2 linked regions of the Pigmentiphaga aceris genome follow. The main gene of each other region encodes a partner of the protein of the gene in region 2 in a complex. Links are inferred from orthologs where the notes say so. Each region holds a gene or a part of one and is shown on either strand. Other genes may lie near its edges.

Region 1 (4,273 bases), 1.9 Mb from region 2 along the record:
GCCGTCGGAATGCAACTTGGCCGACAGCAGACCGGGTTCGTCGGAAGCCTTCAACACCACTGCACCCGCACCGTCACCGAACAGCACGCAGGTGCCGCGATCGCTCCAGTCCAGGATGCGCGAGAACACTTCGGCCCCGATCACCAGTGCACAACGCGCCCGACCAGCTCGGATGAAGCTGTCAGCCGTCGTCAACGCATAGATGAAGCCGGTACACACCGCCTGCACATCGAAGGCAGCAGCGTTGGTCGCGCCGATATTGGCCTGGATCAGGCAGGCCGTGCTGGGGAAGACAAAATCGGGCGTGGAGGTCGCCACCACGATCAGATCGACTTCAGACGCATCGACACCGGCATCGGCCAGTGCGCGCTTGGCAGCTTCGGTACCCAGCTGGCTGGTGGTCACACCGCGCTCGGCGATATGACGCTGACGAATGCCGGTGCGTTCGACGATCCACTGGTCAGAGGTCTCGATACCACGCGTTGCAAGGTCTGCAGCGAGATCATCGTTGCTGACGACGCGTGGCGGCAGGCAGCTCCCCGACCCAACAAGCTTGGACCAGATTGACGTGACTGCGCTCATTGACGATCTCCGTGGCTGGACTGTGCGTTGGCACCTGCGTCGACACGCGTAAGCGTCGATTCGGCAGGCGTCTGCAGACTTTGGTTGATTTGCGCCACCACCTGCGTGGTAAGCGACAACATATCGTTGGCTACCGCACCGCGTGCGCGCTTCAGTGCGCATTCGAATGCATAGGCATCGGCAGAGCCGTGGCTTTTGATGACCACGCCTCGCAGACCGAGCAAGGCTGCACCGTTGTACCGACGATGGTCGACGCGATTGCGGAAGCGGCCAAGCACAGGCTTGGCAACAGCGCCCATCAGGAGCGTCAGCGGCGAGCGCTTGAACTCTTCCTTGATGAAGCTGCCAAGCATCTTGGCCAGGCCTTCAGAGGCCTTGAGCACGACGTTGCCGACGAAACCGTCACAGACGACCACATCGACCACGCCGGTATAAATATCGTTGCCTTCGACATTGCCAGTGAAGTTCAACGGGCTGGCACGCAGCAATTCAGCCGCCTGCTTGACGATGTCATTGCCCTTGATGACTTCTTCACCGATGTTGAGCAGGCCCACCGTGGGCTTTTGCCGCTGTTCGATGGCGGCCACCATGGCAGTACCCATGATGGCGAATTGCAACAGGTGCTGCGCCGTGCAATCGACGTTGGCACCCAGGTCAAGCATGTACGTGACCCCACCCTTCTGATTGGGCAAGGCAGTGGAGATCGCCGGGCGGTCGATGCCGTCCAGGGTCTTCAGTACATAGCGCGAGATCGCCATCCAGGCACCGGTGTTGCCGGCGGATATGCAGGCGTCGGCACGACCATCTTTCACGAGGGTCGCAGCCACGCGCATCGAGGAATCTTTCTTTCGCCGCAAGGCGACTTCGACCGGGTCATCCATCGCAACGACTTCAGTCGCCGCAACGATTTCCAAACGGTCACGACCCAGCGCACTACGCGCCGAGGCAAGCTGCGCCTCGATCTGATCCTGCAAGCCAACCAGCAGCAGATGCACATCAGGATGATGGTCGCGGAAATTCAGGGCAGCAGGGATCGTCACGGGGAGACCGTGATCGCCCCCCATGCAGTCGATCGCAATTCGGATCATGGACATGGACGCAAGAACGCCCGACTTCACATGATCATGCCGCGCCGGCCAGCATCAAGCTGGATGGCGGGATGATCAGGAAGACAGGCGATATCGGAAAAATGGTTCCGCGAGTGCCCAGGGGAAGGCTGCCGATCAAGACGCGCACCGAATACTCCGACACGTGTCCCGCTTGACATCCGCAACCCACCCTTGGGTAACGGCCCTAGCAGGTTCACCCCAGGGCCGCCCGGTATCACTCGTCGTTCTTGGTCTTGATGACCTTGACGCCACGATAAAAGCCGTTGGGGCTGATGTGGTGACGCAGGTGCACTTCACCCGTGCTCGGCTCGATGGCCGTCGGCGGGTTGATCAAAAAATCGTGGGCGCGGTGGTTGCCACGCTTCGACGGCGACTTCTTATTTTGCTGAACAGCCATGATGACTCCTTCTGACGGCGCGCATTGTAAGCCAGAAGCCTGATTCGGGCGCCGCGGGATTAACCCTTTCTACTACCTGCTTTGACGTTGTTTGACAATGACGGCCTGCGCAGGCGTGCCCGACGCATCATCGTTTCTTGCAATCTGTGTTTCTAAGCTGTCCGTTCGGCTGACCTTCAGCCGCCCTGCCAAGCGCCATACACCGGCCTTGTCAGGTTCTGCCCCCGGAACTCAGGGCTTGCGCGTCTTGAGTTGCGCCAGTACTGCGAAGGGGGATGGCCGCTTGCCTTCCGCGCCGTCAACCGCTTCATCAGTACTGCTTGGGTCTTGCTGCCCGTCATTATCTGCTTTTTTGGCAGAGACATCTTCCGAAACCGATGCTGGCACTACCAGCGGCTCTGGACAGACATCGTGACGCGGCACATACGGCACGCACAAGATCAGCTCATCTTCGACCTGTTCAAGCAGATCGAAGCGGGGCGATCCTAACACGCGTTCGGGCAAGGCGCTTGCGCCGACATCATCTTCGTCGCCCTCGCCGTCATCATCGCCTTCGTGAACGATGTCGTCGGCATTGAGCTGCGCTTCGGTTTTGACGATGTGCAGGACTGCCTCGGTGTGCAGCGGCAAGGCAAAATCAGCCAGACATCGCTGACATTCCAGCACCACTTCAGCATCGATGGTCAGACGGATCAACGGCTCGCCCAACGGGCCCCGTTCAGACTTGGCATGCCAGCGGGCATCCGAGTTCTGGATCGGCAGATCTTCAACCAGACGCTCCATATCTTCGAGCGCCACAGCCCCCTGCGCCTCGCGCCCGGGTTGACGCACAAAATCAAAGGCGTCGATCAGAAACGCGACCATGGGCAATGAATACCTGTAAAGCAACAACCGGCCAATTTCAGAGCACCTGAGCAGTGATCAGCCAGCATCGATTGACCTTCGATTGACCTTCAACAGACGCTGAAACAGCACCACCAAAGACCTCAACCAACACTGCAACCAAAAGGTAGCCGGTAAAACGTAGGATAATAGCTGGAAAAACCCAAGCGGGTCAAACACTTACGGCGCAAGGCAGGTATGGTCGACGGACTTCCACGACATACTCCACTCGCCCGCCCCAATAACAGACGCCGCCACTTACGCTTTCATTCGTTGACATGCCCCTTCAAACCCCCGCCCGCCCACTGATTCTCGCCTCTACCTCGGTCTATCGTCGCGAACTGCTGGGACGTCTGAAACTCCCGTTCGAGGTGGTTTCCCCCGAGGTGGATGAGACACCGCTGGCAGGAGAAACACCCGTGGCACTCGCCATGCGTCTGGCGCGCGCCAAGGCGCGCGCAGGCGTACAGTTGCGCCCCGGCGCAGTGGTGATCGGTGCGGATCAGGTTGCGACGCTGGACGCGACGCGCATCCCGGCACCCAGCGGCGCGCTGTCGCAACCTGCTGACGAAATCCCTTTTCATCCCACCGTGCGCGACCTGATCGGCCAGCCAATCGGCAAGCCCGGCACCTTCGAGGCGGCGCTTGCGCAATTGCAATCGATGCGCGGCCATACCGTGTCATTTCACAGCGCCCTGGCGGTCGATGATGGCGAGCGTGTCGAGTCGATCGACGTGGTGACTCGGGCCACATTCCGCGACTTGCCGGATTCCGCACTGATCGCCTACCTGCAGGCTGAAGCTGTGCTTGATACCGCAGGCAGCGCCAAGGCCGAAGGCCTCGGCATTGCGCTGATGTCACGCATAGACAGCGACGACCCAACCGCATTGATCGGCCTGCCTTTGATCGCCCTGACCCGCATGCTGGCGAATTTCGGTATCGACCCACTACTGTCACTGGCCGCGCACAGGCACGACACTCATTGAGAAGTGCGACGCCCATTGAGGCAGACCAAGCCAAGCAGAATCACTGCGACAGGCCGACCGAGCCATACCCGCCAAGCCGCACAACCAACACCAGCCAGACCTACGCGCGCCCACCAGTTGCTTGATCGGCCACCAGCGCGCGAACTGCATTCAGAGACCTATTCATGAGCCAATCCCCCTCTTCCACTACCGGTGCCCTTCACCTGATTCCGGTGTCGCTTGGCGATTCACCAGTTGAACGCTGGTTACCCAACGAGGTGCGCGCACTGGCAGGCCGGCTTGATTTCTACATTGCCGAGAACGCCAAGACTGCGCGC
Region 2 (3,998 bases):
CGAATTGAAGGCGCTGCACGTTTCCGCACTGTTGGAAATGGCCGCCACCCTTGAGATCGACAACGCCAGCCGCCTGCGCAAGCAGGAACTGATGTTCGCGATCATGAAACGCCGCGCCAAGCAGGGCGAACAGATCTTCGGCGACGGTGTGCTGGAAGTGCTGCCGGACGGCTTCGGCTTCCTGCGTTCGCCGGAAACGTCTTACCTGGCCAGCACCGACGACATCTATATTTCGCCGTCGCAAATTCGCCGTTTCAATCTGCACACTGGCGATTCGATCGAAGGTGAAGTGCGCGTTCCGAAGGACGGCGAGCGTTACTTTGCGCTGGTGAAGGTGGACAAGGTGAACAACCTGCCGCCGGAACAGGTCAAGCACCGCATCATGTTCGAGAACCTGACGCCGCTGCACCCGAACCGCCCGATGCGCCTGGAACGCGACATCAAGAGCGAAGAGAACCTGACCGGCCGTATTCTGGACATCTTCGCGCCCATCGGCCACGGCCAGCGCGGCCTGCTGGTCGCCAGCCCGAAGTCCGGCAAGACGGTGATGATGCAGCACATGGCCCACGCCATCACCAGCAACCATCCCGACGCCGTGATGATCGTGCTGATGATCGACGAGCGCCCTGAAGAAGTGACCGAAATGCAGCGCTCGGTGCGCGGCGAAGTGGTTGCATCCACCTTCGACGAACCGGCCACCCGCCACGTGCAGGTTGCAGAAATGGTGATCGAAAAAGCCAAGCGCCTGGTCGAGCTGAAGAAAGACGTGGTGATTCTGCTGGACTCGATCACCCGTCTGGCGCGTGCATACAACACCGTGGTGCCGGCCTCGGGCAAGGTACTGACCGGTGGTGTGGACGCCAATGCGCTGCAACGCCCGAAGCGTTTCTTCGGTGCCGCGCGCAATCTGGAAGAAGGCGGTTCGCTGACCATCATCGGCACGGCGCTGATCGAAACCGGCAGCCGCATGGACGACGTGATCTACGAAGAATTCAAGGGCACCGGCAACTGCGAAGTGCACCTGGAGCGTCGCCTGGCTGAAAAGCGTGTCTACCCGGCCATCAACCTGAACAAGTCGGGTACCCGCCGCGAAGAACTGCTGATCAAGCCCGATGTGCTGCAGAAGGTCTGGGTGCTGCGCAAGTTCATCTACGACATGGACGAAATCCAGTCGATGGAATTCCTGCTGGACAAGATGCGCGCCACCAAGAACAACGGCGAATTCTTCGACATGATGAAGCGCGGCGGCAGCTGATTTCCGCTGGTGCAGCCCTGAAACGGTCGGATCGGCAACAACCAGACCGTTTTGGCTTGTCAACGCGACGCCCTCACGCGATAATGTAGGGCTTAATCGACAACGGGAACGTTGTCGGGCAAATGGGGGCACTTTCCCCGCAGGGCTTTTGCCCCGCCCGACTGGCGACCCACTACCAGGAAATTGCCATGAAAGAAGGCATTCACCCGAACTACCGCGACGTGGTCTTCCACGATCTGCAGACCGGCACCAAGTTCATCAGCCGTTCGACCCTGAACTCGCGCGAAACCATCGAACTCGATGGCAAAGAGTATCCGCTGTTCAAGTGCGACGTGACCTCGGAATCGCATCCGTTCTACACCGGTGCGCAAACCCGCATCGTCGAAACCGGCCGCGTTGAAAAGTTCCGCCAGCGTTTCGCCCGCACCACCCCGACCACGAAGACTGCATAAGCCAACGGCTTGCGCTGACCTCAGGTCCGGTAAAAAAGGCAGCTTCGGCTGCCTTTTTTGTTTTTCATCGTTTCAGGCGATACACGCCTGTCGCCATCCACTGCCGATCGGCCCCATCGGTCGCAAGACTATGACTGCCGGCTCGACGCCACCGGGGTATAGTGCGGCCCTCGCCCGCCGCGGAGCCGGATCCACGTTGCCTTCATGATCAGCACCACGCCATCCAAGTTGTCCACCCCTGCCCGCCTGACCGCGCCGGCCACTGCCAAGCTTCCACGCTGGGCTTTGTTCGCCTTGTGCGCGGTGTATATCCTGGCCGGGCTGATCGGGCGCGAGCCCTGGAAATCGGACGACGTGATCGGCCTGGCGCAGATGTGGACGGCCGCATTCAGCGACAACGCCTGGATGCATCCGCAGGTGGCGGGCATTGCGGTGTCTCAGAAAGGCCCGCTTGCCACCTGGGTGGGTGGTGGCCTGATGGTGCTGCTCGGGCCGATTCTCGACCCGATCATGGCGGGTCGGGTTGCCAACATTCTGTGGTTCACGATCACCGCTTCCAGTCTTTGGTACGGCGTGTACCTGCTTGGACGACGTGCCGAAGCGCAACCGCTTGCGCTGCCTTTCGGTGGCCAGCCTTCGCCGTCCGCCTATGGGCGCATGCTGGCCGATGCAGCCCTGCTGCTGTTGTTGGCAACCCTGGGATTTTTGTGGCGCAGCCATGAAACCTCGGCTGAACCCGCAGCCGTGGCTGCGCAGGCGCTGGCCTTCTACGCCCTGGCCCGCATGGCCGACCGGCCGCGCAGCGGGGCGATCACCCTGGGCGTGGCATTGGCGGCGGCGTTCTTGGCGCGTGGCCTGCCTGCCGTCGCCCCCTTGCTGATCACACTGCCGGTGCTGTTCCGTCCGGGCACGACCCTGGTGCGGGAAATCCGTTGGCTGTTCCTGCTTGCATTGCCGATTGGCATTGCGCTGTCGCTGGCCTGGTGGATTCCGGCTGCCAACAGCAATCCTTACTGGATGAACGGCTGGTGGCATTGGCACGGCAATGTGCTGGGCTGGATTTCGCAGCAGGGGGCCATTGGTACCTTGCGCAATCTGCCCTGGTTCCTGTGGCCGACCTTGCCGCTGGCTGCGCTGGCTGCCTGGCGCTGGCGCGGCCATCGCGCCATGCTGCATGTGCAACTGCCGCTGGCGCTGGGCGCAGCCGCTTTTGTGATGCTGTTCTTCACCCAGCGACCCAGCGACCCGGAATTCCTGGCCTTGGTGATTCCCTGCGCAGCACTCGGTGTCTTCGTGCTGCCCACCCTGCGACGCGGGCTGGTCAACGCGCTCGACTGGTTCGCGCTGATGAGCTATTCGTTTGCGCTGTTCGTGATCTGGCTGGGCTGGACCGCGCTGTCGACCGGCGTGCCGCCCCGGCTGGCCCGCAATATCGCCCGCCAGACCCCGGGTTTCATCGCCGAGTTCTCGATTCTGTCGATCGGCATTGCAGTGGCCGCCACGGTCGCCTGGATTGCGCTGGTGACCTGGCGGGTGCGCATGCGTCCGGCGGCCATGTGGCGCGGTTCCGTGCTGTCGGCGGGCGGCATGGTGGTCAGCTGGCTGCTGTTGATGACCCTGTGGCTGCCATCAATCAACTACAGCAAGAGCTATCGCGTGGTGTCGCAAGGCTTGGCACAGGCGCTGGAAGCCGAGCACCGTGTCGTCGGCAAGACCGCCTGCGTGCGTACCATCGGCCTGGGCCTGCCCCAGCGCGCCTCGTTCGCGTTGTTCGACCAGTTGGTGTTCACGCCCTCACCGAACTGCCCGCTGGTCCTGATTCAAGGCTCACCAGACCAACTGGTGATCTACCAGCGCCGCCCTGATCTGGAAGGTGCCGTGGTGCGTTGGGACGGTGGCCGCGCCAGTGACTTGCGTGAACGCTTCAGGCTGGTACGCGTTCCCGAGGCAACCGCACCATGACTTCAGCGGTAAGCGCGCCGGGTGGATTCCGGCGCGCAGCATGGCGCATCGTCAAGCAAGCCTGGCCGGTATTGATCAGTCAGTGGGCCAGCATGGCATTTGGGGTGATGGACACCGCGATGACGGGCCACGCCTCGCCCACCGACCTGGCAGCGATGGCCTTGGCGGCATCGGTATTCATCAGCGTGTTCGTGGGCTTGATGGGCGTGCTGCACGCCATGATCCCGATCATTGCGCAGGACTTCGGCGGCGGCCGCATGGCCGAGATCGGCCGTACCTGGGCGCAAGGCGTATGGCTTGCAGCTGCCTTGTCAGTGGTGGGCGGCGTG

The links.
Region 1: FXN63_RS06330 (region 2) and rpmF share a complex: the UniProt entries of both Escherichia coli proteins name them as parts of the 50S ribosomal subunit. The link is inferred for Pigmentiphaga aceris from one-to-one orthologs.

What each region holds. Positions count from the first base shown.
Region 1 is NZ_CP043046.1:3,401,544-3,405,816, forward strand. Bases 498-3,371 are described here. They hold rpmF (50S ribosomal protein L32), read right to left. Parts: upstream 2,089-3,371; coding sequence 1,906-2,088; downstream 498-1,905. Other genes in these bases: FXN63_RS14735 (beta-ketoacyl-ACP synthase III), read right to left, coding at 498-582; plsX (phosphate acyltransferase PlsX), read right to left, coding at 579-1,670; FXN63_RS14750 (YceD family protein), read right to left, coding at 2,320-2,952; FXN63_RS14755 (Maf family protein), read left to right, coding at 3,249-3,371. Outside these bases: more of FXN63_RS14735, read right to left, coding at 1-497; more of FXN63_RS14755, read left to right, coding at 3,372-3,956; FXN63_RS14760 (SAM-dependent methyltransferase), read left to right, coding at 4,121-4,273.
Region 2 is NZ_CP043046.1:1,500,551-1,504,548, reverse strand. Bases 204-3,075 are described here. They hold FXN63_RS06330 (type B 50S ribosomal protein L31), read left to right. Parts: upstream 204-1,443; coding sequence 1,444-1,707; downstream 1,708-3,075. Other genes in these bases: FXN63_RS06325 (ArnT family glycosyltransferase), read left to right, coding at 1,912-3,075; rho (transcription termination factor Rho), read left to right, coding at 204-1,255. Outside these bases: more of rho, read left to right, coding at 1-203; more of FXN63_RS06325, read left to right, coding at 3,076-3,669; FXN63_RS06320 (MATE family efflux transporter), read left to right, coding at 3,666-3,998.